Regions from separate parts of the Glaciecola sp. 1036 genome, predicted to be linked through region 3. Evidence: predicted binding sites of a transcription regulator. Region 3 holds the regulator's gene; each other region holds the start of a gene.
The links. The regulator ArgR, encoded in region 3, controls arginine synthesis, uptake and breakdown. The targets are predictions, from matches to a motif close to ANTGAATANNTATTCANT.
Positions count from the first base shown of each region.

Region 1: a site for ArgR is predicted at 4,956-4,973, ahead of ACNKW3_RS12075 (aspartate aminotransferase family protein). Genes of this name have one in related genera too.
Region 2: a site for ArgR is predicted at 6,028-6,045, ahead of gltB (glutamate synthase large subunit). Genes of this name have one in related genera too.
Region 4: a site for ArgR is predicted at 3,811-3,828, ahead of gltA (citrate synthase). Genes of this name have one in related genera too.

Region 1 covers NZ_JBLWFH010000007.1:141,465-149,524, forward strand. The annotation lists gene ACNKW3_RS12045 (hypothetical protein) at 6-305, opposite strand; gene ACNKW3_RS12050 (TorF family putative porin) at 403-1,032, opposite strand; gene rpe (ribulose-phosphate 3-epimerase) at 1,362-2,018, shown strand; gene trpS (tryptophan--tRNA ligase) at 2,030-3,043, shown strand; gene ACNKW3_RS12065 (anthranilate synthase component II) at 3,046-3,624, shown strand; gene ACNKW3_RS12070 (HDOD domain-containing protein) at 3,634-4,833, shown strand; gene ACNKW3_RS12075 (aspartate aminotransferase family protein) at 5,209-6,420, shown strand; gene astA (arginine N-succinyltransferase) at 6,423-7,466, shown strand; gene astD (succinylglutamate-semialdehyde dehydrogenase) at 7,478-8,060, shown strand, end outside.
Region 2 covers NZ_JBLWFH010000004.1:268,527-276,586, reverse strand. The annotation lists gene ACNKW3_RS08445 (FAD-dependent oxidoreductase) at 1-1,378, opposite strand, end outside; gene gltB (glutamate synthase large subunit) at 1,397-5,863, opposite strand; gene arcB (aerobic respiration two-component sensor histidine kinase ArcB) at 6,364-8,060, shown strand, end outside.
Region 3 covers NZ_JBLWFH010000011.1:84,311-92,370, forward strand. The annotation lists gene ACNKW3_RS15345 (M1 family metallopeptidase) at 1-179, opposite strand, end outside; gene mdh (malate dehydrogenase) at 329-1,267, opposite strand; gene argR (transcriptional regulator ArgR) at 1,464-1,928, shown strand; gene rsmI (16S rRNA (cytidine(1402)-2'-O)-methyltransferase) at 1,960-2,796, opposite strand; gene ACNKW3_RS15365 (penicillin-binding protein activator) at 2,930-4,831, shown strand; gene ACNKW3_RS15370 (YraN family protein) at 4,821-5,177, shown strand; gene ACNKW3_RS15375 (phosphoheptose isomerase) at 5,223-5,816, shown strand; gene ACNKW3_RS15380 (BON domain-containing protein) at 5,822-6,400, shown strand; gene ACNKW3_RS15385 (ClpXP protease specificity-enhancing factor) at 6,423-6,842, opposite strand; gene sspA (stringent starvation protein SspA) at 6,879-7,511, opposite strand; gene ACNKW3_RS15395 (cytochrome c1) at 7,609-8,060, opposite strand, start outside.
Region 4 covers NZ_JBLWFH010000001.1:323,408-331,467, reverse strand. The annotation lists gene ACNKW3_RS01490 (glutathione S-transferase family protein) at 1-305, shown strand, start outside; gene ACNKW3_RS01485 (phosphomannomutase CpsG) at 394-1,851, shown strand; gene ACNKW3_RS01480 (DUF3429 domain-containing protein) at 1,920-2,336, opposite strand; gene gltA (citrate synthase) at 2,396-3,676, opposite strand; gene sdhC (succinate dehydrogenase, cytochrome b556 subunit) at 4,093-4,467, shown strand; gene sdhD (succinate dehydrogenase, hydrophobic membrane anchor protein) at 4,461-4,808, shown strand; gene sdhA (succinate dehydrogenase flavoprotein subunit) at 4,810-6,582, shown strand; gene ACNKW3_RS01455 (succinate dehydrogenase iron-sulfur subunit) at 6,598-7,308, shown strand; gene ACNKW3_RS01450 (2-oxoglutarate dehydrogenase E1 component) at 7,499-8,060, shown strand, end outside.

The DNA.
Region 1 (8,060 bases), on a different contig from region 3:
CGAGCTTACTTTTCTCTGTTGAGGAGTTCTAACAAATCGAGATAATGAAACTCGGTATTACCGGATTGGTTAGCTAGCCAAGTTAGCCAAGTTATGTTTTGATTATTGCGGTTACATGCAACGCTGGCGTTCGACTGAATCGAGGGTTGCGTACTAAACACATCGCCATTTGAGTGAGTTGATAAAATCGATTTGCAAGGAGCACTATACTGGATCATCAGGGCATTAACTGCCACTACTGATACAACAGCGGTGAACAACAAGCTGGCAAAGAACTTTTTTAAGCTGTAAGCGTGTTTCTTCATCAGAGTCTCCCTTTTAACTTGATAAAGTGTACTCTTTTTATACAAAAACGCCAACATTAAATGTTGGCGTTGTACAAATAAAGTTTAAATGACTTTATTAAAGTTCGAAACTCTTCGCGATTGAGAAATAAACTGTCTCATCATCATCTAAGTCGCTGTCGCTAAGAATAAACGCAACACCGATATCGAAACCTTCAAAAGTAGTACCATAGCCAACTTCTACATAGTCACCGCTGTAGTCGCCACCAAATTTACCAGCAGTTGCTGACAAGCCTTCGTATTCGAAAGTAAGACCAGTGAATGTATAGCTGTCATCTGGAAATGCTTCGCCGTCTCTTTCACCAATGGTGTACTCTAGGCTAAAGTAAGAGATACCAGCGTAAAGGTTAATTTCGTCATATTGAGTATCGAAATCACCCGTGTATTGATAAGTAGTAACGCCAGCACCTAAGCTTAGTCCATTATCAAATTCAAAACCGTAACCAGCATATAAATCAACTTCTAGGCCTTCTTCAACGTCAGCAACCCAAGTACCAGCATAGAAACCGCCAGCTTCTACATCTACACCACCGTTAGCAGTAGCAGTAGAATTTTGAACGATACCGCGGAAGTGATATTCACTTAATAAACCAACATTAGCAGACCATTCTTGTGCTTGAGCAGCTGAAGAGATAGCCAATCCAGCAAATACACTGGCTGCTAAGGTCGCTTTTTTAAAAAATTTCATGTGTGTTCTCCAATGTGAAAAAATTTTTTTTACGTTTTGATTTAAAATCTGCCGCTTAAAATTATTTTTGTTATAAGCCTTGATTCTTTTTAGCAAGCTTAATGCCACCCTATTAAAAATATTAAATTTTGTTTACATTACTGTTTTTTAACATTTTTTTATTATTTGCGAGTTTGAGTTCGTGACTTAGCGGGCCGTAATATACAAAATAAAAAATCTAAATGCACCAAAAATATGCATCCTCACCAAATTAAAGCAAAAATAAAGATTTTCAAATTGATGATAGTTTTCGGTACACTCTCGGGGTACGAATTACTTAAGGAAAAAGCATGCTTATTGCGCCATCAATATTATCTGCAGATTTCACAAAATTAGGTCAAGAAGTAGCAGATGTTATTCAAGCTGGTGCCGACATAGTGCATTTCGATGTAATGGACAACCATTATGTCCCTAATCTCACTTTTGGACCCAAAATCTGCAGTGATTTGGTAAAGTTTGGTCTCGATAAGCCAATTGACGTCCATTTGATGGTGACGCCAGTCGATGACCTAATAGTTGCATTCGCTGATGCCGGAGCAAGTATGATCAGTTTTCATCCCGAGGCTAGTTTACACCTAGATCGCAGCATTAATCTTATCAAAAGTAAAGGTTGCAAAGCGGGTTTAGTCTTAAATCCCGGTACCTCACTAACAGTGCTAGAAGAAGTATTGCCAATGCTAGATTATGTGCTTCTAATGTCAGTCAATCCTGGTTATGGCGGCCAAAGCTTTATTCCGTCAACTATTGACAAAATAAAACGTCTGAAAAGTATGCTTGAAGCCCGTAATCTTGATATTCCTATTGAAGTTGATGGGGGAATTAATGCAGATACCATCTCAGACTGTTACAACGCGGGGGCTTCAATATTTGTAGCAGGATCTGCCATATTCAATAGTGACAATTATCAAACAACAATCAATCAATTAAGACAAGTAGCAAGTAAATAAGGAAGTATTGAGTGTCAACTTCACAAAAACCTAAAGTATTAAGTGGATGTCAACCCAGCGGACAACTTACCATTGGTAATTATATGGGGGCCCTAAAACAGTGGATAGCCATGCAAGATACTCATGATTGTGTCTACATGATAGTCGACTTACATGCCATTACTGTCCGCCAAGATCCAGAAAAACTACGCCAAGCTTGCTTAGACGGTTTAGCGCTTTACATTGCATGCGGTATAGACCCCATGAAAAGTACAATTTTTATGCAATCCCATGTTCCCGAACATGCTCAGCTTGCATGGGCGCTTAATTGCTTCACTCAAATGGGTGAACTTAACCGTATGACTCAGTTTAAAGATAAATCTCAAACCCATAGCAATAACATTAATGTTGGTTTATATACTTATCCAGTGCTTCAAGCTGCAGACATATTGTTGTATCAAGCAAATGAAGTTCCCATCGGTGAAGATCAGAAGCAGCATTTAGAGTTAACTCGCGATATTGCCACACGTTTTAATAACATTTACAGCGACATATTTACTCTGCCAGAACCTTTTATTCCCAAAGAAGGTGCTCGAGTAATGAGTTTGCAAGAACCAAGCAAAAAAATGTCTAAATCTGACGCCAACACCAATAATTTTGTCGGATTATTAGAAGACCCAAAAAAAGTCGCAAAGAAAATAAAACGTGCCGTCACCGATAGTGACGAACAAGCGCGTATCTATTTTGATGTAGCTGAAAAGCCTGGGGTTTCTAACTTACTTTCCTTGTTATCCTGTGCCACTGGTAAATCCATAGACTCTTTAGTACCAGAATATGAAGATAAGATGTATGGCCACCTTAAAACCGATGTTGCTGACGCCGTTGTAGCGTTAATACAGCCCATTCAAGATGAATTTCAACGTGTACGAAGTGACCAGACTTATCTGGACAAGGTGATGCGTGAAGGTAGCGCTAAAGCAAAAACACTGGCTGCCGATACTCTCAATAGAGTGTACTGTGCGTTGGGGTTCTTAGGTAGACCTTAATAGTGGTTGTAATTATTGATAACTACGACTCGTTTACCTTTAATCTTGCACTATATTTTGAGGAATTGGACCAGTCAGTAGTTGTTTATAAAAATGACCAAATTGATTTAAATGCCCTTTATGAGCTTAAATTTGATCATCTTGTAATCTCTCCTGGCCCCTGCTCTCCTGATGAATCAGGAATTTCGATACCGGCAATTTCGGCCTTTAAAGGCCGAAAGCCAATCCTTGGTGTCTGTTTAGGACATCAAGCAATTGCGCAACAAGCAGGAGCATCAATTATCAGGGCTAAACATATCCGGCATGGTAAAACGTCTCGCGTAAGTACACTTAATGACAGCGTGCTGTTTAACAATTGTGCCAGAAGTTTATCTGTTACTCGCTATCATTCTTTGATTATCGACCCAGATACGCTTCCGGATAGTTTTACAGTAAGTGCTTGGTGTAACGATTTTGAAGACACTGAAATTATGGCCATAGAAGATAGAAAAAATCGCGTTTATGGTATTCAGTTCCATCCAGAATCATTGCTTACAGAATATGGACATCAAATGTTGTTGAATTTTGTTCAAAATGGATAGTCACCAAAGATGAAAGAAAGCGTTACTCAACTGACCAATATCATCAATGATAGGTTTGAATATTACCTTGTTTCTATGGACGAGGCTATTATTGCGTCGGGGCGTAAAACTCGGAAAATGCAGGAACTTGAAGATTCTGAACAGTTCGAAGCCAGACGCGAACTATTGTTCATCGAAGAAGTGGCGAATCGTAAGCGTGAAGAAGAAGCGACGGAAGAACATTCCTACCAAGACAAGGTAGAAAAGTTGTTTCATGACCAGCTAATTCTAGATATGGAAAAGCTTCTAAAAGATCCCGCTGAAATAATGAAATCAACGCTGAAATTCGATCCTATCGTGGGTAAACTTTTAGATATTTTGTACACTGAGTCTTGCTCTATTTCACGTTTAGTAGCTTGCATTGAACAATTACCTTGGCTGGATAAAAGTATTATTAATTTTATTCGCCAACCAAAATATCGCCGCTTAGATTCTCACGGGCATCCACTGATAATTAAAACACTTAGAGCCGCATTGAGTTTCATTGGTATTGAAAGCCTACGCAAATTGATTCCCGTTTTAATTGCAAAACACTTCGTGCCTGTCAAAAATGATTATATTCCTGATATTCATAAACATCTGTGGTTGTACACCATAGGTACAGGTAATGTAGCGCGCATTTTAGCCCCTAGCATGGGCATTAAAGAGCATATCGGCTTTAACCTAGGTTTGTTCTCTACCATAGGCAGAGCCGCAATTGCGCAAATGTACATTAAAATGTTCGACCTTAAATTGCGCGATCACGTCATTGCTGCGCGTAAAAAAGAAGATCGTAATTTAGCCAAAGCCTTAATTAACATTGCACCATCATCCAAGTATCTGGTTCTTTTTTGGAAGAAGTTTGCGCTCAAAGCCACGGTTGAGATGATGGCTTCATTAAACATGCGCTGGTTAATGATCACGCCTGGTTACGACGATTATACTCGTATTCGCCAAACTACATATAAATATATCGAACAAAACAAATTACATCCCTTAACGAGTTTATTGTTTAAATCCCACGGGTTTATGCAGTTTAAGCTATTGCAATCTAGCCAGTTAATTACGAAAGAAGTATCCCAGCTTTATTTAAGAAATTACGGCATTACAGCACAAGATGTTTCGTTATTGTCTAACACCAATTTAACTGGGTTAGAGCTTAGAATCGCAGAAAAAATAGAAGGAGAATAAAAATTTTTTACTGCATGATTATTCATATTAAAGATGTTTAAAAGTTAATATTTTTACGACTTCGTCCATTAATCTCGCAATGGGGCTTATTTATTCAGTAATTTCCCCAATTCTCTTTATCCTTCAAATAAATATTCAATTTACCTGCAATTTACTGCATAGACCTTTAAAAACAAAGCGTTGAGTTAAATTTCCATGGCGACTCAGCGATTTTTTTCTGGCATACTATGCGCCATTAACGGCCATGATTTTTACAAATTTCGATTTTAAAAACTCACGCCACTATCCAAATTGAATTTATTTTTTAACTTATTTTACATAGAAGTGTGTTAAACATAGGTATTGAAAATTACAAACAGCAAAGAGGTGCAACATATGCAAGTAACCAGAGAAACCTTTAACGAAGTAATGGTACCAAACTATAATCCTGCGGCTATGGTACCGGTCAAAGGCAGTGGTTCTCGCGTATGGGATCAAGATGGTCGCGAATATATTGATTTTGCAGGCGGCATCGCTGTAAACGTATTGGGCCATTGCCATCCAGAATTGGTGCAAGTATTACAAGAGCAAGGTAGCAAACTTTGGCACTTGAGCAATGTATTTACTAACGAACCTGCACTTCGATTAGCCAAAAAGTTGGTCAAAGCCACTTTCGCCGACAAAGTTTATTTCGCCAACTCGGGAGCTGAAGCCAACGAAGCAGCACTGAAGTTAGCTCGTCGTTTTGCGCTGGACCATTTTGGTGAAGAAAAAGATCAAATCATCTCATTTAAGCAAGGTTTTCACGGGCGTACCTTTTTCACTGTCACTGTAGGCGGACAACCAGCTTATTCCGATGGTTTTGGTCCTAAGCCTGGCGGCATAGTGCATTCTGAATACAATAACCTAGAGATGTTGGCAGGTTATATGTCAGATAAAACCTGTGCAGTCATGATGGAGCCTATGCAAGGTGAAGGCGGCATCATAGTACCTGATGCGTCATTTGTCGCCGGCGTACGTGAACTTTGTGATAAACACAATGCCCTTTTAATATTTGATGAAGTACAGTCTGGTGTTGGTCGAACAGGTCAACTTTATGACTATATGAACCTCAATGTTGTGCCAGATATCCTAACCTCAGCTAAATCCTTGGGTGGCGGATTCCCCATTGGCGCTATGCTTACTACAGATAAAATAGCGGAATCGTTAAAGGTGGGAACACATGGAAGTACATACGGTGGTAACCCCTTAGCTTGTGCGATCGCAGAAAAAGTGTTGGATATCGTTAATCAACCAGCAATTTTTGAAGGTGTGCTGAAAAAAGAAGCCCTGTTCAGAGAAAAATTGCAGGAAATTAATGACAAACATCAGGTATTTGCTGAAATTAGAGGCAAAGGCATGCTGTTGGGTTGTGCATTAAATGAAAAATATCAAGGTAGAGCTCGTGACTTCTTAATGGCGGCTGCCGAAGAAAATCTTATGTGCTTAGTTGCGGGTGCCAGTGTTGTGCGTTTCGCACCTTCATTAATAATTCCTGACCAAGACATCATTGAAGGTTTGGAAAGGTTTGACCGCGCAATTGCTAATTTGATAGCTAAAGAAGACTAATCATGTTGCTTATCAGACCCATCACGGAAGATGATTACCCCTCATTGCTTGCCATTGCGCAAGAATCTGGTGTTGGATTTACTTCGTTACCAGTAAATGAAGCTTTGTTGCGCAAAAAAATTGAAGTGGCGCAGCTTGCATTTGCAAGCAATCCATTGGCTCCGGGTAATCAATCCTATTTATTCGTGATGGAAGATACTGAGACTGGGGAAGTTGTTGGCACCTCTGGTATTGAAGCCACAGTGGGCCTTAATGATGCGTTTTATCATTACCACAGAGGCAAAGTAGTACACGCATCAAGGGAGCTAGGTGTACATAATACGGTTGAAATTCTCACCTTTTGTAATGACTATACAGGTGTAAGTGAAATCTGTACCTTATTTTTGCGCGAACAAGCTAGAAAAGGTATGGCCGGACGTTTGCTATCTCGTTTTCGCTTTTTGTTTATGGCCCAGCACCGTAAACGCTTTGCAGATATTGTTATTGCAGAAATGCGCGGTGTGTCAGATGAACACGGAAAGTCCCCATTTTGGGAGTGGTTGGAACACAACTTTTTCTCCATGGACTTCCCTACAGCAGATTATCTAACCGGCATTGGTAATAAGGTGTTTATCGCCGAATTGATGCCTAAGTATCCCATCTATGTAAATTTACTGTCTAAAGATGCTCAAGCTTGTATTGGTAAAGTCCATGAAAAAACCAGACCCGCGCTTAGCATGTTAGAAAAAGAAGGTTTTAAACACCGAGGCTATGTGGATATTTTTGATGCAGGCCCCACGGTTGAAGCCCATGTAGAAAATATAGAAACAGTAAAATCAAGCCAAAAAGCTAGTATTCAAGTAGTAGATAGCCTACCTGAACACAGTCCAAATTATATCGTAATTAATAATTACGTTTCCGACTTTAGAGCATGTATGACCAAAATGCATAAAAACGATAATGGTGACATGCTTATGACGGCGTCAACGGCTAAGGCGTTATTGATCTCAGACGGAGATTCTATTCGCTATACCCCTTGCCCGACGAGACCTCGTCAAATCAAATAATAGGAGTACCTATGCGACAGAACATACACTTTATCAATGGAAAGTGGATTGCCGGTAATGGCGATACTTTTCAATCCATAGACCCAGCAAAAAATAAAAGCATCTGGGAAGGTGAAACAGCAACCTCAGACCAAGTAGGTCAAGCAGTAAATGCTGCCAGACAAGCATTTCCGGAATGGTCGTTAATGAGCTTAGAAGCTCGCTTAGTTTTCGTTCAAGCCTATAAGGAAGCCTTAGAAAGCAATAAACAAGCATTAGCCCAGATTATTGCAGAAGAAACCGGTAAACCTTTATGGGAAACCGCCACTGAAGCAGCCGCAATGATTGGCAAAATCGCTATTTCTGAGCGCGCTTATCATGAACGCACTGGCACAACAGAAAACCCTATGCCTGCGGGAAAAGCAATTTTGCGTCATCGCCCTCACGGCGTTGTTGCCGTATTTGGCCCCTATAACTTTCCGGGTCATTTGCCAAATGGGCATATTGTCCCTGCGTTGATAGCGGGTAATACAGTGGTATTTAAACCCAGTGATCTAACCCCTAAAGTGGCCGAGTTTATGGTCAAATTATGGGAACAAGCTGGATTACCGGCAG
Region 2 (8,060 bases), on a different contig from region 3:
TTCTACCTTCGTCAATCGCGGTAACGACTAAATCAGAACCTCTTACCATATCACCGCCAGAGAATATTTTGGGGTTACTGGTTTGAAATGCAAATTTGCCGTTCGCTGGCGCTCTTACACGACCTTTTTCGTCCAAGATAATGCCGTAGTCTGCAAACCAGTTTGCAGGGCTTGGAGAGAATCCAAACGCAATAATAACTGCATCCGCTTCTAGTACATGGGCTGAGCCAGGCACTTCGACTGGACGTCTTCGGCCAGCGGCATCAGGTTCACCCATTTCGGTTTTCACCATGCGAACGCCAATGGCTTTACCATTTTCATCCACCGCAATATCGATAGGTTGCATGTTGAATTTGAAGTCTACACCTTCTTCTTTGGCATTAATGACTTCTCTGCGTGATCCTGGCATGCTTTCTTCATCACGACGATAAGCACAAACCACAGAATCAGCACCTTGACGAATAGAGGTTCGCACGCAGTCCATGGTTGTGTCACCACCACCAAGTACCACAACACGCTTTCCTTTCATGTCGATAAACTCGCCGTCAGCTTGTTCTGTGCCCATCACTTTTCGTGTATTGGCAATTAAGAAAGGCAAAGCATCATAAACCCCTGGTGCTTCTTCATTAGCAAACCCACCTTTCATCGAGGTATAGGTGCCCATGCCTAAAAATACCGCGTCGTAGTTATCTAACAACTCTTTAAAGTCGACATCTTTGCCGATTTCAGTATTTAGCTTAAATTCAATGCCCATTTCAGTGAAAATTTGACGGCGCAATTGCACAATCTCTTTTTCCAACTTAAAAGACGGAATACCAAAGGTAAGCAATCCACCAATTTCTTCGTATTTATCAAATACGACAGGTTTTATTCCATTGCGAACCAAAATATCAGCACAAGCAAGACCTGCAGGTCCAGCGCCTACTATGGCGACTTTCTTATCTGTCCAATCAACATCAGACATATCCGGACGCCAGCCCATTTTAAATGCTGTATCGGTAATATATTTTTCGATACTGCCAATGGTTACCGCACCAAAATCATCGTTCAGGGTACAAGCGCCTTCACACAATCTATCTTGGGGGCACACTCTGCCGCATACTTCAGGTAAGCTATTGGTTTTGTGACACAAATCTGCTGCTTCAAGAATTTTCCCTTCGTTGGCTAAGGCTAGCCACTGGGGAATATAATTGTGCACTGGGCATTTCCATTCACAATAAGGGTTACCACAATCCAGACATCTGTCTGCTTGACCTTCTGCTTGCGATGCTGTCATTGGCTGATAAATTTCGCCAAACTCTTCTCTTCGCATCACAATTGGCTTTTTAGGTGGATCTATACGGGCTACATCCACAAATTGATAAACATTCTTTGCCATAAATACTGCTTCTCCCTCTTACTGTGCCTGAATTCTTAACTCTGCACTGGAACGGCTTATGTGGCCGAGCAAGTTTTTCACATCAGAGGTTTTTGGTTTAATCAGTTTAAAGCGTTTGATTTCTTCTGAGAAGTTAGTCAAAAGCGCTAATGAATGCGCACTGCCGGTGGACTCATAATGTTCGTTAATAAGGCCACGTAAATGCTCTGATAAAATAACTTTATCATCAATGTTCAATGCTTCAACAAGCTCGAAGTTCACTCTGTGCTCTAAGTCGTCAAACTCATCATACAGATAAGCGAAACCACCTGTCATACCGGCACCGAAATTCACTCCGACACTTCCTAATACAGCAACAATACCGCCGGTCATGTATTCACAGCCATTGTCGCCCATGCCTTCGATCACAGCGATTGCGCCTGAGTTACGTACTGCAAAACGTTCACCAGCGCGACCTGCCGCCAATAATTTTCCGCCAGTAGCACCATACAAACAAGTGTTACCCATAATGGCACTGTTGTGAGCGTCAAAGCTGACGCCAAGTGGTGGATGAATTACCAGCTTACCACCAGTCATTCCTTTACCAACGTAATCGTTGGCGTCACCGACTAAGGTCATTTCTACGCCGCCTGCATTCCAAACGCCGAAGCTTTGACCTATGGTACCTTTAAGGAAAATTTCGATGGGTGTATCAGATACGCCTGGGTTACCGTAAAGTGACGCAATATAACCAGATAAAGTAGCACCTATAGAGCGATGAGTATTACGCACTTCATAAGCTAACTTAATCGATTTTTCATTGTCCACAGCGTACTTAGCATCTTTTAAAATTTGTCGGTTTAACTCACCTTTATCAATAGGAGAATTTGTGGTCTCTGAACAGAATAATTGCGTATGCGAACCCGCTTTAGGTCTTTCCAATAAGGGGGAAAGATCTAATTTAGTTTGCTTAGCTGTTAAACCATCGACTAACTCAAGTAAATCCGTTCGACCAATTAGCTCGTCGAACTTGCGGATCCCCATGGCGGCCATAATTTCGCGTACTTCTTCGGCTACAAATCTGAAGTAGTTCATTACCATTTCAGGCAAGCCAATAAAATACTCGTCTCTTAGCTTGGCATCTTGAGTTGCAACACCTGTTGCGCAATTGTTCAAATGACATATTCGTAGATATTTACAGCCAAGTGCTACCATTGGGCCTGTACCGAAACCAAAGGATTCAGCACCTAAAAGCGCAGCTTTGATTACATCTAAGCCAGTTTTTAAGCCACCGTCAGTCTGGACTCTAACTTTATGTCGTAAACCATTTTCAACTAATGCTTGCTGAGTCTCTGCCAAGCCGAGTTCAAAAGGGCTACCCGCATACTTAACAGATGTTAATGGGCTTGCACCTGTGCCGCCGTCATAACCAGAAATAGTGATTAAATCGGCATAAGCTTTTGCCACACCCGTTGCGATGGTGCCTACACCAGGCTCTGAAACCAGTTTTACTGAGATTAAGGCGGTTGGGTTGACTTCTTTTAAGTCAAATATCAACTGGGCTAAATCTTCAATAGAATAAATATCATGGTGCGGTGGTGGTGAAATTAAGGTTACGCCAGGTACAGAGAATCTAAGTTCAGCGATGTATTTATTCACTTTATCACCGGGTAGCTGACCACCTTCGCCAGGCTTAGCACCTTGTGCTACTTTGATCTGAATTACCTTAGCATTCACCAAATAATGAGGCGTAACACCAAAACGACCCGAAGCAACTTGTTTAATTTTGGAGTTTTTCTCGGTGTTAAAGCGTTTAGGATCTTCACCACCTTCACCCGAATTTGATTGACCGCCAAGTCGGTTCATCGCAATTGCTAGGGCTTCATGCGCTTCTGGGCTTAATGCACCAATTGACATGGCTGCTGTATCAAAGCGAGGAAATAGGTGGGTTGCATCTTCCACTTCGTCAATATCAATCGCTTTATCAGCTAACTTAATGCGCATAAGGTCACGAAGGTGACTAGGCGCTCTGTCATTAACCAAATCAGCATAAACCATGTAATCGTCTTTGTTCCCACTAACCACGGCTTTTTGCAGTGATTTAACCACATCTGGATTATAAGCGTGATATTCGCCACCGTGAACGTACTTCAATAGTCCACCATGACCCAAAGATTTACGTTTTAACCATGCAACCCGAGCAAGGTTAATCAGGTCTTGATGGAAATCATCGAATCCTGCACCTTGAATACGGCTTGGTACGCCGGAAAAACATAGGTCCATGATGTCTTTGCTGATACCAATAGCTTCAAACAGTTTTGAGCTACGATAACTGGCAACGGTACTGATACCCATCTTAGACATGATTTTATATAAGCCTTTGTTTATCCCTTTGCGGTAATTCAACATGGCTTGTGTTGGCGAAATATCTAGGTCACCTTTTTCAACCAACTGCTCAATAGTTTCATAGGCTAAGAATGGATATATAGCTGTTGCACCTAATCCAATAAGCACAGCAAAATGATGTGGGTCACGGGCAGACGCTGTTTCAATTACTATATTAGCGTCACAGCGCAAATGCTCATCCACAAGGCGTTTTTGCACCGCACCTACAGCCATAGCCGCAGGAATAGGTAGCTTACCTTTTTCAATATGGCGGTCTGATAAAATCAAGAAAGCCGCATTTTTTTCTTTTACCGCGATCACAGCATCGTCACAAATTCGACGAATGGCCGACTCTAAATCTTCCTCAGCAGGATAGTTTAGATTGATGGTTTCGTGATGATAATACTTAGGATCATACTCGCGCAGCTGTTTTAAATCTGTATATACCAAAATAGGGGATTCAAAAAGTACCCGATGAGCATAACCACTGGTTTCATTGAACACGTTTTGTTCACGGCCGATACAGGTTGCCAGCGACATCACGTGATTTTCTCTTAAGGGATCAATCGGTGGATTGGTGACCTGAGCAAACTGCTGACGGAAATAATCGTACAAGGTGCGATGACGAGATGACAAAACTGCCATTGGGGTATCATCACCCATAGAGCCAACAGCTTCTTGTCCATCTTTCGCTAAGACTTTGACTACTTGCTGAATTTCTTCATAACTGTAGTTAAACATCTTGTGCATGATGGCCATTTTATCGTCATCAAATGCACGAACGCCGATCAAACTTGAATCGCATTCCTCGATGGGCTTTAAACGTTTAATGTATTCACCAATCCATTCTGAGTAAGGATGACGAGCCATTAAATCTTCATCAATTTCAGTTGAGCGCCAAATTTTCCCAGTATGAGTATCTACCGCTAACATTTCGCCAGGACCTACACGTCCTTTTTCCACCACATCATGTTGAGAATAGTCCCATATGCCAATCTCTGACGCTAAAGTAATGGTACCGTCATTGGTGAGTACATAACGAGCAGGGCGAAGACCATTTCTATCAAGGTTACAGGCTACATGACGACCATTGGTCATTACTATGCCTGCAGGGCCATCCCAAGGTTCCATGTGCATGGAGTTAAACTCATAAAATGCACGTAGTTTAGGATCCATGGTTTTGTTGTTTTGATAAGCGGGTGGCACTAATAAACGCATAGCACGGAATAAGTCCATGCCGCCGGCCAAGAACAATTCCAACATGTTATCTAGTGAGCTAGAGTCTGAGCCTTCTGTATTCACATAAGGTGCAGCATCTTTCATATCTGGAATTAGCGGAGTAGCAAATTTGCTTGTTCGAGCAATAGCCCATTCTCGGTTGCCTTTGATGGTGTTAATTTCACCATTATGCGCCAAGAATCTAAATGGCTGCGCTAGTGGCCATTTAGGTAATGTATTGGTTGAGAATCGTTGGTGGAATACACAAATAGACGATTTTAATTCTGGGTCCGCTAAATCAAGATAAAAAGCAGGCAAGTCTTTCGGCATTACCAAGCCTTTATAAATATGTACAAAGGCAGATAAGCAAGCAACATAAAAGTCAGGATCTTCAGCGACTACTTTTTCAGCGCGACGGCGCGCCATATATAGCCGACGTTCAACGTCAGGTAAAATCCAACCGTTGGGTGCGTTGACAAACACCTGTTCAATCTGCGGCACACCTTCTAATGCTAAGTCACCCAAAATGTCTTTATTTACTGGCACTTTTCGCCAGCCAATAACATTCAGAGTTTCTCTTTGCAGTTCTTTGTTTAGTGCTTTTCTTGCTTGCTCAGCTAGCGTTTCATCCTGACTTAAAAACACCATGCCAACGGCATAGTTGTTATTCAAGGTCCAACCGTTTTCGGCTGCAACTTTGCGAAAGAAACTATCAGGCTTTTGCAATAATAACCCGCAACCGTCGCCAGTCTTGCCGTCAGATGCAACACCACCACGATGCTGCATACGGTCAAGACCTATAATAGCGGTTTTAACGAGTTCATGACTTGACTTACCATGGATGTTTGCAATTAAGCCAAATCCACAGTTGTCTTTAGAATCAGTTTGGTGATACAAACCCATATAATACTCCTATCCACCAAGCCTAGTTACAGCTAGCTTAGTGACTATGTTGAGCTGTTGTCAGCAACAATATATTCCCAATCGGAAACGATGTCCGAGGCACAATTTTATTTTTATTTTGTCGTCAGCGTGCAATCTGAGAGTATTTTGCTCAATGCATAAGCATCGAATTATTATTCATTCCTCTAAGCGGGAAGTTGAAAATACCGATTTCACCAAAAGAAATCAATTATCACTCTGTATAATATTATCATTGATTTTATGAATAATAGCTATCCTTTTGTTTTGCATGATAATATTTTAATGCTGTTTTATTTGAAGATTTTGTAAATAAAACGAAACAAAGTTAATTACTTGTGAAAATTAGTTGTCGCTACAACTTTATGCGCTACATATTTATTCACTTTGATTTTTTTAATTTTCCATTTCCTCAATAGCACTATGTTAAAAGTTGAATTCTTGTTAGCATTTGAGATCTTGTATCTGGAGTAGAAAGCGTTATGTTAATCAAACAACCAGCCAATTCCTGGGCTATCAAATTCGCAAAGTTTGTAGATAAATGGGGCACCATTAAGGTCAGTGTTCTATTTGTGCTATTGCTACTGGTATTTTCATTGGTTGGAAGTTATATCATTAGAACGGCGATGGGCAGTGACATTGAAACCGCCGACTTTATTAGTGCATTTGTATTAACGCTCGTAAGCGCACCATTGTTGGTTTATTTCTTTAGTAAATTGATTAAGCAATTAGAACATTCGCGCATTAATTTAGAAGAAGCAGTGTCGCAACTGGAACGTTTACGCCGCCACGATGTAATTTTGAATCGTGAACTTCAAAACAATATTCGCCAATTGAATTATGAAATTGAACAGCGAAAAAATGCTCAGCTCGAACGGGAAAAAATGTTTACCGAGCTAGAAAGGCAAATTAAAGAAAAATCGGATCAGGAATTACAAGCAAGACGCCTTTCAACACTCACACGCTCTATAATAGACGCATCGCCTGATTTAATATACTACCGCAACGAAGAGGGACGGTTTGCTGGCTGTAATAAGGTAGCCGAAGCCTTAACAGGTAAAACTGAAGAGGAATTATTTGGGTTAACCCCCCACGAGGTTTATGACGAAGACTTAGCCAGCCAAGTAGTAGCTTCAGATCATGAAGTATTAGAAAAAAATACCAGTATTACAGAAGAGCTTTGGTTGCGATTCGCTGACGGTAAAAAACGCTATTACGAAATGCGCAAAGTGCCTTTTTACGATGCCGATGGCCATCGATTAGGACTCTTAGCTTTTGGGCGAGATATGACCGACCGCATGCGTTCTCAACAAGCTATCGAGCGTGCTAGCCAAGATAAAACCAAGTTCATTGCCACCATTTCCCATGAATTGCGTACTCCCTTAAACGGCATTGTTGGGTTAAGTCGAATGCTCAGAGACACAGAACTCAGCAATGAGCAATTTGAGTGGGTCAGCACCATTTATGCTAGTGCCATCACCTTGGGTAACATTTTCAACGATATTATTGATCTTGATAAGTTAGATAGAGATAAAGTCGAAATTCAACTTAAATCCGTTAATACTAAGAATTTTGTCAATGAAATAGCCAGCATTATCAAGTTATTGGCAGTTGATAAAAATCTTAAATTCCATCACGAAATCGTTGAGCCTGTGCCCGTAGGTTTTGAAGCTGATGGCACTCGCTTACGCCAAGTATTATGGAACATGCTTTACAATGCTGTGAAGTTTACCCCAAAAGGTTCGGTGTCTTTAACCATGAAGTCAGAGATGACGAGTGATACAACGGCTGACATCACCTTTACCATTCAGGATACGGGAATAGGCATTGCGAAAAGCGAATTAGATAAAATTTTCGCTATGTATTACCAAGTGCAAAGAGACGATTTTCAAGCTGCCACAGGCACAGGTATTGGATTGGCTATCTGTAAGCAAATGGTGGATAAAATGGGTGGTCGTATCCAAGTTAACAGTGAATTGAATAAAGGTACTGTATTTGAGATTACTCTACCGGTAAAAATATCTACCTCTCACATGAATTTGGAAGAACTAAGAGTATCAGGATTAAATATTCTTTTGGTTGAAGACATTGAACTCAATGTCATGGTGGCCAAAGCCTTACTTGAAAAGTTAGGACAGCATGTAAGTGTGGCAATGACAGGGCAGGAGGCGATTGATCA
Region 3 (8,060 bases):
TCGATATGACGCACTATCATTTCATCTGGGTTTGCAAAAGAATGATAATCCGTACCAGATTCTATATGTTGCTCTAAGGGTTCTACTGCCTTTTCAACTTGGCTTTCAGATGTTGTTACATCTGAGCATCCAAATAAACTCCCCGCCATAATCAGGCCGGCAATTATATGCTTATTCATTATTTCTCTGTCCTATTTATTTTTTATTTACTGCTTGTTTTTCTTTTTACCTAGCTTGCGGATTTTGCGTTGCTGGAAGATATAGTTGACGATTTAAAACAAAAAAGCCAGCAATCTATGCTGGCTCTTTTTATAAGGCTAAGTACTGATTAGTTATTAACGAAATCAACGCCTAATTGAATATCACCACGTAATCCATCAAGCATGTCTTCTTTCGCTTTTTGTTCAAACGCGCTTAATTCGCCATATGGTAAAATTTCTTCTACGCCATTTTTACCAAGACGTACTGGGTGAGCAAAGAAAGGAGCATCATCGCTTCCATCAACTTGAACATAGGTATATTCAGTTACAGCTTCACCTTGCATTGCTTTAACCAAAGACAAACAGAATCTTGCAGCTGCTTGACCCATAGACAAAGTAGCAGAACCGCCACCAGCTTTGGCTTCAACAACTTCTGTACCTGCATTTTGGATACGTTTGGTTAATGAAGCAACTTCGTCGTCACTGAAACTAACGCCTTCTACTTGAGATAGAAGAGGTAGAATAGTAGTACCAGAGTGTCCACCAATTACAGGTACATGAACTTCTGATGTGCTCTTACCTTTTAATTCAGCAACAAAGGTTTCAGAACGAATAACGTCAAGGGTTGTTACACCAAAAAGTTTGTTTTTGTTGTACACGCCTTTTGCTTTTAATGCTTCAGCGGCAATTGCCACAGTAGTATTTACTGGGTTAGTGATAATTCCGATACAAGCGTCTGGGCAGTTATCACCACAAGCTTCTACTAGATTTTTTACGATACCAGCGTTGATGTTAAACAAATCAGAACGATCCATTCCTGGCTTACGAGGTACGCCAGCAGGAATTAATACAATATCACAACCTGTTAGGGAATCTGCTAACTCATCTTTCCCGTAACCTTTAACCGCAACGTCAGTTGGAATATGGCTTAAATCTACTGCAACACCAGGTACAACCGGTGCTACGTCATATAAAGATAACTCTGAACCTGCGGGTAGTTGGGTTTTAAGCAACAATGATAATGCTTGACCAATACCACCTGCTGCGCCTAATACGGCTACTTTCATGTTTCCTCTCCTGAATTAACGGCAAAAAAATTTGTGCGTGAGATTAATCTAAATAGGGATAAATCTCAATCACCCAATAGTCTGATTGAAAATTTTTATCCATTTGATACCAATAGAATGCCTTTGCGATTGCCTAAACAGCATCCATCGGGCAGAATAACTCTTCTTTTTGTACTGTTGCGGAGCATAACAGTTTATGAGTACTAACAAACAAGACACTTTAATAAAAGCCTTTAAAGAGATGTTGAATTCAGAGAGTTATGGCTCTCAAGGTGATATTGTTAGTGCCCTAAAAGCCCAAGGCTTTGATAACATTAGTCAATCTAAAGTCAGCCGATTATTGTCCAAATTTGGCGCTGTAAGGGCAAGAGATGCTAGAGGCGACATGGTCTATTGCTTACCACCAGAACTTGGCATGCCGACCGCTAAGAGTCCGCTAAAACAGTTAGTGTTAGATATAGTCCACAACAACGCCATGATCATTATTCGTACCAGTCCAGGCGCCGCTCAATTAATTGCACGCCTTTTAGATTCGTTAGGTACGGCTGATGGCGTTTTGGGCACAATAGCTGGTGACGATACGATTTTTATTGCACCAGTAGACATATCCAAGATTGAAACCATACGGCAACGAGTGCAAGACCTATTCGATAATGTATAGCTGTACTCTCAGCATAGAATTGTAGGTATACCTAACTATCTTTACTGGCTATGAGTTGCGAGTAGATTTCCTTTTTATTCAGTTGATAATGCTCTGCTACTATCTCTGCGACTTTTTTCGGCGGTAACAGGTCAGCAAGCTTGTGCATAAGTGCTAAGGCTTCTGGAGGCAGGGTTTCCAATTGGGTTTTAGCCTTATACAGAATAACAACAAACTCTCCTTTTTGATGGCTCGCCGACGCCGTTAACCAAGACAAGACCTCAGTCGGTGTTTCACCCACATAACGTTCAAAGGTCTTGGATAATTCTTTGGCGACCACTATTTGCACATCTTCGAATTGGGAATCTATCATTTCAACCGTCCCCAGTATGCGTTTAGGGGATTCATAAAATACACAAGTCATTCCCGAGTTCACTGCTTGCTCTAACGCTTGTAATCTTGCTTGCTGTTTTACCGGCAAGAAACCAGAGAATGTAAATCTATCCGTTGGCAGACCTGCGCCACTTAAAGCTGTAGTTAAAGCACAAGCGCCAGGTAAGGCTGTGACCTGGAGCTGCTGTTGTCGACAGGCGCGAACCAAACCAAAGCCTGGATCACTGATAAGCGGAGTACCCGCATCTGAAATCAAGGCTATATTTTTTCCTTGCTTTAATTGCTCGATAATATAATCGGTTTTTTGCCTTTCGTTATGATCATGCAAACTAAAGGCTTGGGTTTTAATATCAAAGGCCTGAAACAACTTACCGGAATGCCTTGTATCTTCTGCCGCTACTAAATCAACCTCATTTAACACTTCGATTGCTCTAGGCGTCATATCACCTAAGTTGCCAATGGGTGTAGGTACAACATATAAAGTGCCAGCAGACATTTTACACTCCAAATTTGTTTTTATTATCAAGGACGATAGTATACCGACTTTAGATCAGATTCTTTACTCAATGGTAGAATTTTTTCGGTTTGCAGGTAGACTATGCTAGGTGTGGGTTGATTAAGGATGTTTTGTGAATTTTAAGTCTATTTTGGTTTATCTAATGGCAACGGTATTGTTATCAGGCTGTGGTGGAACTCCTGATACACCTCAGCGCCAAGCCGAAAATAATACCCCAGTTAAACAGCAAGCGCCTGAACTCAGTGACATTGAAAAGATCATTGCGAATTATAATTCCAATAACAATCCTGACCTTGTGCTAAACGAATTATTGCAACTTGCGGATAATTTTCAACATCAAGAACAATGCAATAAAACCAATATCATTGTCGCAAAAACCTTGCCTGTGTTAAATGGTTCTACCCAAAGGTTACATGCTAACTTGTTGCGCCTAGAATGCCAGCTAGAAGGTATTTTGCAGCACAAAACAGCCAATTCACCAGAACAAATAGCATTGCTGCAAGACTGGGTATTACAGGCTAGTGATACTTCGGTAGATTTTGGCAATCTAACCCAGCGCTTGAATATTGCTAAAGCTGTTTTAAACATTCTGAATGATGAACTTGAACCTGCTATATTTACCTTACTTGAAGCGCCAGCTATCAACTCTGTTCTTCTTGCCTATAAAGAACCTCTAATTTGGCGAACCTTAAGCAGTCTTGATCAAAATGATCGCCGCAGATTCGTCGCTTTATATCCTGAATTGTCTATGTATCAGCAATTATTTGAGATTGTCACTGATGATGTGCTAGACGATAAAACTCGCCAAACTGAGATAAGGAAATGGTTGCTGACCTACGAGCAATCTAATTTAGCCAATAACCTACCAGAAGAATTACTGCAATTTGTGCAGGCTGATTTTTCTCAGGCAAATTCTATAGCCGTATTGTTACCACTTTCTGGACGCCTTGCGAATCAAGGGGATGTAATTAAACAAGGTATTTTAGCTGCCTACTACAAACGTTTAGGCAGCATATCTCCGAGTATGACCGATCAAATACCCAGCTTGGTATTTGTGGATACTGGCTCAGAAAATACCATGGCCGAAGGCGCTGTAAATACGGATTACTCTGGATTTAATATCGTTATTGGACCACTATTAAAAAGTCATATCACTCAAACTGAAGCTTTACTTGCTAATACTGTGACTCGTGTTCACTTGAATCAAAATGATCAGCCTGAAACAAGTCCTTTAGCTACGTCTTTTGCCCTTTCTCCTGAACAAGAAGCTCAACAACTCGCTCGATTAATGTTTGAAAACCAAATTCGAAATCCTATTTTGGTATTTGAACGCAATGCTCGTGTGGAGAGAATGAAGGACGCCTTCTTAGCCCAATGGGAAAATTTAGTTAAGCTGGATGAGCAAGCAGTCATGCCCAGTACTGTTGGATTTACTGACAACAAAAGTATGCGTGTCGGAATCACTGATGCCTTGGGTGTGTTACAAAGCGAAAAGAGAATCAAACAACTTTCTAATTTAACACCTGAAACTATCCACAGTGTTACCCGAAATCGACGAGATATTGATGCTTTCGTGGTATTGGCCAATCCTCAAGATGTAGAATTGATCAACCCTATAATCGAATCCAGCATAAGTTTATTCAGCAATAAAACCATTCCGGTTTATGCTACCTCCTATAGTTACAACCACCGTCAGAACAAAAATTCTCTTCGCGACTTGAGAAACTTGGTGTTTATCGACATGCCTTTTGTTCAACCAGAAGGACAACAAACAGAATTGGCGCAAACGGTAAATAAGGTGTTCAATGATCCGCCAACAACCTTTTTACGCTTGTTTGCTTTTGGGTATGACGCCTTCAACATAGCAAATAATTCACTGCAACTTAAATTGTTCACCCAAATACGTCAGCCGGGACTTACCGGGGAACTCACCATTGATAATCAATCGGATGTGAACCGAACACTGTCTAGTATTCGAATAGATAACCAAGATAATCTGCAAGATGGCGATTAAACAGTGGCTAGCATCGAAAACAGGTGAACAAGCAGAACAGCAAGCAAAAGAATATTTACTGCAAGCTGGCTTAACCTTTATCGAACAAAACTACAAAGTTAAATCCGGTGAAATTGATCTTATTTTCAAACATGAGCAACTTTGGGTTTTTGTTGAGGTCAAATATCGACAAGATAGCGACTTTGGTTTCGCCGCTGAGTATTTTACCCCCAGTAAACGGGCAAAAATGCTAAGGGCCATTGCCTGTTTCTTTACCGATTTAGGTAAGAATATACATCATGAGCCACTTAGATTAGACTTAGTCGCCATCGATGACGACCAATTACAATGGTTTAAAAATGTCTGACGTTTGTTTTCAAGCGGTGTTTATTAAGGACAACATAGGAACCCCATGTTAGAAATAATTAAAAAGAACTTTACTGAATCCATTCAAACTAAAATTGCAGCAGCAGAAGCGTTACCAGAGTCCATAGACAAAGCTGCTAACATGATGATTCAGGCCCTAATTCGAGGCAACAAAATTTTATCCTGTGGAAACGGTGGTTCCGCTGGCGATGCTCAACATTTTTCCTCAGAGCTACTTAATCGATATGAAAGAGACAGACCTTCTCTTCCTGCGATTGCCCTTACTACTGACAGTTCTACTATTACGTCAATCGCCAATGACTATTCTTACGACGAAGTTTTTTCTAAACAGGTAAAAGCGTTGGGCCAGGAAGGTGATATTCTATTAGCAATATCCACCAGTGGTAACTCAGCAAACGTAATTAATGCTATGCAGGCAGCCTTGGCCAGAGATATGACGATAGTCGCTCTGACCGGCAAAGACGGCGGTGAAATGGCTGGGCTTATTGGCGAAAATGATGTGGAAATCAGAGTGCCCTCTGCAAGAACTGCAAGAATACAAGAAGTCCATCTATTGGTTATTCATAGCCTTTGTGAATCTATTGACTGTACCTTATTTCCCATTGCATCATCGGAGTAGTTTATATGGGTAAATTGACCAACCACTTAATTCTTCTTGGAATTCTCGTTAGTTTATCTGGCTGTGCCTCGGTTGTTGCGGTCGGCGCTGCCGGAACAGCGGCATCCTCTGCATCTGATCGCCGAACCCTAGGTACACAAATTGATGATAAAACAACCCATGCCAGAGTCAGTAATGCAATTGATTCAATTGCAGGTGTAGATGAAAATGCTTCTATTAGTATCAATGTTTACAATGGCCAAGTGTTGTTAACAGGGCAAGCAAATCAACAGTCCATTATTGACTTGGCCGGTGAAAAAGCCAAAACCATTGAAAATGTCGGACGTGTGCATAATCAAATACGATTGGGACAACCAATCCCTGCCAGTTCAACCATGCACGACATTTGGTTAGGCACGAAAATACGTACTCTTATGAGCACTAATGAGAAAGTGCCTTTACTGAAACTCGACTTAATTGTGGAAGATAGTGAAGTCTTTATCATGGGCATGTTAAGTCGCGAAGAAGCAAGTGCGGCAGTAGATGTTGCCCGCAATGTAGACGGCGTTACCCGCGTGTTTAGAGTACTTGAACTTACCGACTAAAAATAAAAACAGGCGATTAGCGCTATTTTACAACGCGCAGAGTCGCCCTCTTAGCGGGTTTGCTTGGGTTAGACGGTACTTCATCGGAAACATCAGAAGACTCTGTTTTAGGGCCGTCTGGAGAAGGTTCTGGCGGAGTTTGAGTGAACACAGTGCCTGCGCCATTTTCTCTGGCGTAAATAGCTCCCACCGCTTCACAAGGAAAATAAACTTGCATCGGCTGACCACCGAACCTAGCCTGAAATGAAATGGCTTCAACATCCATAGAAAAATTAACACAGGCTGAAGGCGATATATTGAGTACTATCTGACCGTCTTTTACGTATTGTGTAGGCACATCTACGCTTGGCCAATCGGTGCTTACAACCACATAAGGTGTAAGCCCGTTATCGACGATCCACTCATAAAAAGCGCGTAACATGTAAGGCTGATTAGGCGTCATTCCTTGCAATTTTCTAGTCTCTCGCTCTGGTTTGACTTAAAGAGGATTATGAATTTCTCTTTCTTGGTCGGTCAAAGAAGCTTTAAACGATGGACGCTCAAAAATTTGTTTCATATAAGCATTAACTTCACGACTACCTGCACCACTTAACGAAATATCAAGAGCTGGTAAGCGCCATAAAAGAGGTGCTAAATAACAATCCACCAAGCTGAACTCTTCGCTCATGAAATAAGGCGTTTCAGAAAATACCGGCGCTAAAGAAAGAATAGCTTCTTTTAATTCTTGTCTTGCTTCTTCCGCACCTTCTTCGTTACGGAAAATACGACCCGCTAAACTATACCAGTCTTGTTCAATTCGGTGCATCATGAGGCGACTTTGACCACGAGATACAGGATAAACTGGCATTAATGGAGGATGCGGGAATCGCTCATCAAGATATTCCATGATGATGTGTGATTTATACAATACTAGCTCACGATCTACTAGAGTAGGAACAGTGCCGTAAGGATTTAACTCTAACAACTCTTCGTTAATTTGTGTTGGATCTGTAAATACGATTTCAACACCTACACCCTTCTCTGCCAACACAATACGTGCCTGATGGCTATAAATATCAATATTGTCAGAAAACAGCGTCATAATTGAACGTTTGTTAGTGGCCACTGCCATTAAAACCTCCGAAAGCTCAAGCTTAGATATAAATTACATTATAAATGGTTAAAAGGGGCTGAATAGCCCCTTAAAAACGGTCGTGAATTGTATACTATTACTTCACGTCTCGCCAGTATTCTTTCTTCAGTAGATATACGAAGACGAATAGGATCACAATGAAGATCAATACGCCGCGACCTATTGATTCAGACTGCAAACGAGAAGGTTCACCTGTATATTCCAAGAAGTTGACAAGATCACGAACCGCTGCATCATAACCTTCTTTATCAAGAGCGCCATTACCATCAGTTTCAAGCGTAAATACGTCAGTTTCGACCATTTCGCCATCTACCATTTGCTCTTTATATACTCGTCGAGGTGTACCTTGTAGAGGTTCAAGTACGTGTGGCATACCTACATTAGGAAATACCAAGTTGTTAACCCCAAAGGTTTTAGAATCATCAACATAAAACGTTCGAAGATAAGTGTAAAGCCATTCAGGACCTCTTACGCGAGCTACCAAGGTTAAATCTGGTGGTGGAGCACCAAACCAATTCGCAGCTGCCT
Region 4 (8,060 bases), on a different contig from region 3:
CACAAAGATACTTAGTAGGTGATAGTCTCACGGAGGCCGACTGGCGCTTGTTTACGACCCTGGTTAGGTTTGATCCTGTATACGTAGGCCATTTCAAATGTAACTTAAGAAGAATCGAAGATTATTCTTCCCTTAGCGGCTATTTGCGCGAGCTTTATCAAATAGAAGGGGTGTCAGACACTGTTAATTTCGAGCATATAAAACGCCATTATTATTATAGCCATCATATGATTAACCCAACGCAAGTGGTGCCTATGGGACCAATTATGGACCTTAAGGTACCGCACAATAGGCATCATCTGTAAAAATTTATCTGTGTCATAAAAGTGTGATTGAAGACTTATACTAAGTATCTTATGATAACCGTTTGAATAAGTTACTTTTTATTAAATAATGACGACAATCACATGTTTTAAGGCCTACGACATTCGAGGTCAATTAATTTCTCAACTTACTGAGAATGTTGCTTATAGAGTAGGGCGGGCGTTCGCAACTCACTTACAATCGAAAAAAGTGGTAGTGGGCGCTGATGCAAGACACACTTCAAATCCGCTTAAGCTAGCACTAGCCGCTGGGCTAATAGATGGCGGCAGTGAGGTTATTGATTTAGGTGTTTCAGGCACTGAAGAAATTTATTTTGCTACTAAACATTTAGGTGTCGATGGCGGCATTGAAGTAACTGCAAGTCATAATCCTATTGATTATAACGGTATGAAGCTGGTCAAGGCCGGCTCAGTGCCAATCAGTGGTGACAGTGGACTTAACGCAATAAAAAGTGCTGCTGAAGCTTTTTCAGATGAAGAAGTAGAAAAACGTTTGTCTTATTATGCTGATAATCGTCTTGTCAACGAGCAAGAATTTTTATCTGGGCAGGCGAGTGTGCTAACAACCATGTTACTTAGCACTGGCAAATACGAAAAGAAAAGCTGCATCAATGACTACATATTGCATTTAGCCGAATATGTAGACTTACGCTCGATTAAGCCATTAAAACTAGTGGTAAATGCTGGAAATGGCGTTGCTGGGCATATCATAGACGCATTAGAGTTATTTTTTGAGCATCAAAAAGTGCCCGTGACCTTTGTAAAAGTCCATCATAAACCAGATGGGGATTTTCCAAACGGTATTCCCAATCCTTTATTACCTAAAAATCGTGGCGCAACATCTAGCGTAGTAAAGTCAGAAAATGCAGACATGGGAATTGCATGGGATGGCGATTTTGACCGTTGTTTCTTATTTGATGAGAATGGCGAGTTTATTGAGGGTTATTACATAGTAGGACTTCTCGCCCAAGCCTTTTTGCAGAAAGAAAAAGGCGCAAGAATCATCTACGATCCTCGTGTATTTTGGAATACCGAAGATATCATCAATGAAGCTGGCGGTAAGCCAGTGCGATGCAAAACTGGTCATGCATTTATCAAAGAAAGAATGCGTAAAGAAGATGCTATTTATGGCGGAGAAATGAGCGCTCATCACTATTTCAGAGATTTTGCTTATTGTGATTCTGGTATGATCCCTTGGCTGTTAGTGGCTGAGTTAATTTCGAGCACAGGCAAGCCTCTTTCTTCCTTGGTGCAAGAACGTATTGAAAAATACCCAAGTTCTGGGGAAATAAACTTCACCGTACAAGATGCTGGTAATACGATAAAGAAAATCCGAGATATTTACGCCGCAGATGCCGTAAAAATTGATACTACTGATGGCGTTGGGTTTGAATTTGAGAACTGGCGTTTTAATCTTCGTAAATCGAACACAGAACCTGTGATTAGACTTAACGTTGAGGCCAAACAAGATATCCCTTTGATGCAAAAGAAAACCGAAGAGTTGTCTGCTTTAATCTCTCAGTCCTGATAACCTGCATTTTAGACTATTGAGCCTTGTCTTTTATAAGATTAAGGCTCAGCAAAGTTAAACAGGCTCTAAATAAATGCCATTGTCAGGTGACAAAGTACTACTATACTGGTTAAAACCATTCGCAGGCTTATGTATTCGATGATTTTGTGTTTTTCCATCACTATGGTGTATTTATCGTAGATTAAGACACCAATGTAGGCGATCGATAGAGTACTAAGTAGCATTTCCCCATCTAACATAATCAATGAAAGCCAAGCCACTATACTGGGAAGCATTGCCATATAGAGTTGATGCTTAGGGCCATTGTTGGCTAATGCTGCAAACCAGTGAATACCACCAAAAAACGATAAAATTATGGCTGAATATTGTACGAAGTATAGATAGCTCTCAAAGTAAGCGAGTATGCCAGTTAATACAAATAGAGGCAGAGCTACAAAAGGGATTAAGCCTAAAAATCCGAGAATTTTTGCTTCAGTTGGCATTCAGTCAACTCCAAAAAAATGGCGCGAATATTCGCGCCAATTTTACAGTAAAATTTAGCTTACTTGCTAATAGGTGTATAAGGACGTTTGCTATGTCCAGTATATAACTGGCGAGGACGACCTATTTTCTGACCTGGTTGGCTCATCATTTCATGCCAATGAGAAATCCATCCGACAGTTCTCGCTAACGCGAAGATACAAGTGAACATATTGGTTGGTATGCCAATAGCACTCAATACGATTCCTGAATAGAAATCAACATTCGGGAATAATTTTTTCTCTGCAAAGTAGGGGTCACTAAGGGCAATTCTTTCGAGTTCCATTGCAACTTCAAGTAATGGGTTTTGTACACCTAACTCTTCCAACACTTCATGACATGATTCGCGCATTACAGTTGCTCTTGGATCATAGTTTTTATAAACCCTATGACCGAAGCCCATTAATCTAAATGGATCATCTTTATCTTTAGCACGCTTGATGAACTCTGGAATACGATCCACAGAGCCAATTTGCTCCAACATGCGTAAACAAGCTTCATTAGCACCACCGTGAGCAGGTCCCCATAGAGATGCTACACCCGCTGCGATACAGGCATAAGGGTTCGCCCCTGAAGAGCCAGCTAAACGAACAGTTGAGGTACTCGCATTTTGCTCATGGTCCGCATGTAATATAAATATACGGTCCATAGCACGTTCAACTGCTGGACTGATTTTGTAGTCTTCGGCTGGTACTGAGAACATCATGTTCAAGAAGTTACCTGCATAGCTTAAGTCATTGCGAGGATAAACAAATGGCTGACCAATGTTATATTTATAACTCATGGCAACCAATGTAGGCATCTTGGCGATTAATCTGTGTGCAGAACGAACACGTTGCTCTGGATTAGAAACATCTAAGTCACTGTGATAGAAAGATGATAATGCACCCACAGTACCGCACAACATTGCCATCGGGTGAGAATCGTTTCTGAATCCATGGAAGAACATATTAATTTGTTCATGCACCATGGTGTGACGAGTGATAGTATCTTTAAATTCTTTGTATTGGTCGCAAGATGGTGCATCACCATGCAACAACATATAACAGACTTCCAAATAATCAGAGTCTCTCGCTAGGTCTTCAATTGAGAAGCCTCTGTGCAAAAGAACGCCTTCAGAACCATCGATAAACGTAATTTCTGACTCACAAGAACCTGTAGCCATAAAACCTGGATCGAATGTAAAGTAACCATTTGCACCAAGAGACCTTACATCAATCACAGGGTGACCTTCAGTACCTTTCATTATAGGCAGTTCAATCTCTTTATCGCCGACAGTTAGTTTGGCGGTTTCATTTGACATGCATTGTTCTCCTAAATTTTTATTTTCCGTTAAACGGAAGAAATGCTTAATTTGTTCACAACTTGCTGAAAATTGCTCAAATCGAGGGGAAAAGTTCGCTTATTCTTATGGTATTGAGCGCATAAGTCAATTTAAATGCATATCTGTTTAATATATATTCGACATTTTGAAGCTGGATAGACGAGTTTACATGAAATGATTAATACTAATGTCCTAAGCCACAACAATTGATTGATATATATCATAGGGGTTGCTATATTCAAACCCGCTGAAAAATAAGGGTTATTTTGTAAATGGATTGATATATTTTGTTTACAAAAACTTAACAATAACTTGCTGAAAAGTAAGTGATTACACAAGACGAATTAATTAGATTTTGATTTGTTAATTAATTGGAAACAACACGGGCATTTATTGTGAAAAAACAAAGACCAGTAAATTTAGATTTAACCACAATTAAATTTCCTGCTACCAGTCATGCTTCTATTCTGCATAGGGTAACAGGTGTAGCAATGTTCTTTGCGCTACTGTTTGTCATATGGGCGTGGGCAACTTCTCTGACTTCTGCTGAAAATTTCGATATGGTGGTCAGTGTGATGTCTGGAGTGATTGGAAAAATAATCACTATAGGTACTCTATCTGCATTAACCTATCATATTATTGGTGGTATTCGTCACGTAATCATGGATATGGGACATTGGGAAGAGCTCGATTCAGGCACTTTAAGTGCTAACATCGCTATTGGGCTTTGGATTGTACTTACAATTGTCATTGGAGTTCTCGTATGGTAACTAATCAAGCTTCTATCAAGCGCAACGGTATTCAAGATTTTGTTACCTTGCGTGCTACTGCCGCCATCATTCTGGCGTTTACTCTCTACATGGTGTACGTATTTGTTTCCACTGAAGAAATGACCTATTTAGTATGGAAAGGTGTATTTTCTTCTGTGTCGGTTAAGGCATTTACTTTAGCTGCCTTAGTATCTGTTATGTTGCACGTACGTGTTGGACTTTGGCAGGTATTAACTGACTACGTAAAAGCACATAAATTAAGAATGGTGCTTCAGTATATTTTGAATTTGATTGCATTTGCTTATGTTGCAATCGGTCTATTCGTTTTGTGGGGTGTGTAGAATGACATTACCAGTTCATGAGTTTGATGCGGTAGTTATAGGCGCTGGCGGTGCAGGCATGCGAGCTGCACTCCAGATTTCACAATCAGGTAAAACCTGTGCGTTATTATCAAAAGTTTTCCCAACCCGATCTCATACTGTTTCAGCGCAAGGTGGCATTACAGTTGCGCTAGGCAATAGTCATGAAGACAATTGGGAATGGCACATGTACGACACTGTAAAAGGGTCTGATTATATTGGCGACCAAGAAGCCATTGAATATATGTGTAAAACGGGCCCTGAAGCCATTATCGAAATGGAAAATATGGGATTACCTTTTTCAAGATTTGAAAATGGTCGCATCTATCAGCGTCCATTTGGCGGTCAATCTAAAGCCTTTGGTGGTGAGCAAGCGGCAAGAACAGCAGCCGCAGCTGACCGTACAGGACATGCCTTATTACACTTGTTGTATCAACAAAATGTAAAAAATAAAACAACAGTATTCAGCGAATGGTACGCCCTTGATTTAGTGAAAAATCAGCATGGCCAAGTTGTTGGTTGTACTGCTATTGATATTGAAACAGGCGAAGTTGTTTACTTTAAGTCTCGTGCGGTAGTACTTGCAACTGGTGGCGCCGGTCGAATTTATGCGTCTACTACTAATGCTCACATCAACACAGGTGATGGCGTAGGCATGGCATTAAGAGCGGGTGCACCAGCGCAAGACATGGAAATGTGGCAATTCCACCCAACAGGTATAGCGGGTGCTGGTACTTTGGTGACAGAAGGTTGTCGTGGTGAGGGTGGTTACCTTCTAAATAAAGATGGCGAACGTTTCATGGAACGTTATGCACCAAATGCTAAAGACTTGGCTGGTCGAGACGTTGTTGCTCGTTCAATGATGACAGAAATCAGAGAAGGTCGTGGTTGTGAAGGTCCTTGGGGAACTCACATTAAACTTAAGTTAGATCACTTAGGTAAAGACGTTCTTGAATCTCGTTTACCAGGTATTCTTGAGCTATCAAGAACCTTTGCTCACGTTGACCCAGTAAAAGAACCGATTCCTGTTATCCCAACTTGTCACTATATGATGGGCGGAATTCCAACTAACGTTGATGGTCAAGTTATTAATGTAGATAAAGATGGAAATGAAACACCTATTGATGGGTTATTTGCTTGCGGCGAAATTGCTTGTGTATCTGTGCATGGTGCTAACCGTTTAGGCGGAAATTCATTATTAGACTTGGTTGTCTTCGGTCGAGCAACTGGTTTGCATCTTGGCAAGAGTTTGGACGAAATTGATATTAAATCTGACGCGAGTGAATCTGACATTGATGCAGCAATGGCTAGAACCAATCGTTGGGAGTCTTCTGAAAAAGGTAAAGGTGAAGACCCTGTTCAAATTAAGAAAGATATGCAGCAGTGCATGCAATTAAACTTCTCTGTATTTAGAGAAGGTGACGCTATGGCTGAAGGCTTAAAAGAGCTATCTGAAATTCGTGAGAGATTAAAATATGCGCGTCTTGATGATAAGAGTTCAGATTTCAATACCCAAAGAATTGAGTGTCTAGAGTTAGATAACCTTATGGAAACTGCTTACTGTACTGCAGTAGCTGCAAACTTTAGAACTGAGTCTCGTGGTGCACATAGTCGATTTGACTTCCCAGATCGTGATGACGAAAACTGGTTGTGTCATAGCATTTATGTACCTGAAACTGAATCTATGCGTAAACGTGATGTCAACATGGCACCTAAGTTGCGTGAAGCCTTCCCACCTAAAGTGCGTTCTTATTAATAGGGGTAGATTATTATGCAATTAAAGTTTTCTATTTATCGCTACAATCCAGACGTTGATAATGCACCACACATGCAAGATTACACCTTGGAAGTAGAAGAAGGCCAAGATATGATGGTGCTTGATGCACTGTTGGCATTGAAAGAACAAGATCCAACTTTATCGTTCCGCCGTTCTTGCCGCGAAGGTGTTTGTGGTTCCGATGGTATGAATATGAACGGTAAAAATGGTCTTGCTTGTATCACTCCTCTGTCAGCACTAGGTAGCGGCGAAATTAAGATTCGTCCTTTACCTGGTTTGCCGGTAGTGAGAGATTTAGTGGTTGATTTGACTCAGTTCTACACTCAGTACGAGAAAATAAAACCCTATTTAATTAATGATAGCAAAGTACCGCCAGCACGCGAGAACCTGCAATCTCCGGAAGAACGAGCTAAATTAGATGGCTTGTACGAATGTATTCTATGTGCATGTTGTTCAACTTCATGCCCTTCATTCTGGTGGAATCCTGATAAGTTTATTGGGCCAGCGGGTTTGTTGCATGCTTATCGGTTCTTGATTGACAGCCGTGATACTGCGACAGATGAAAGACTAAGTGATCTTGACGATGCATTTAGTGTATTTAGATGTCATGGCATTATGAACTGCGTAAATGTTTGTCCTAAAGGGTTAAACCCAACCAAGGCTATTGGACAAATAAAATCTATGTTATTACAGAGAGCAGTATAATTGACTACATTAGTAACTGATTTTGATAGTGAAAATGTACTATAATTACATGGCCATCCATATGGATGGCTATTTTTTTGTCAGTTGACTGGAAAATGTTTAATTTTCGCTAACACTATAGTGGTAAGCGATTTAAATTAAAAACTACTTAGAATACAATATAGTAATCAAATTGATTCAAGGCTAAACGATGCAAAATAGCGTGATGAAAGCGTGGTGGGAATCTTCTCATATGGCTGGAGGCAACGCCGCCTACGTAGAAGAATTGTATGAAGCCTATCTTGATAATCCTCAAAATGTACCTGAGAACTGGCGTACAGTGTTTGAAGGATTACCTAAGGTAGATGGCGTTTCAGTTGAAACTAAACATTCGGACATTCGCGAAGACTTCCGAAAGATGGCTGCACTAGGCCCCTTATCCCGTGCGGGTAGCAGTGCAGCATCATCGAGCGAAAGTCCTTCTGACGATAGACAAGTCAAAGTCCTTCAGTTAATAAATGCCTATAGATTTAGAGGCCATCAGCATGCCAACTTGGACCCACTAGGATTGTGGCAACAAGAGCGTGTTAGAGATCTTGAACTTTCTCATCACAACCTTAGCGAAGCAGATTTCGATACTGTGTTCAACTTAGGCTCATACGCAGTAGATGCAGAAAAGCTTCCACTAGGTGAACTTTTTAAATCTTTAAACAGAACTTACTGTGGTTCAATCGGTGCAGAATACATGCACATTACTGACACAGAGCAAAAAC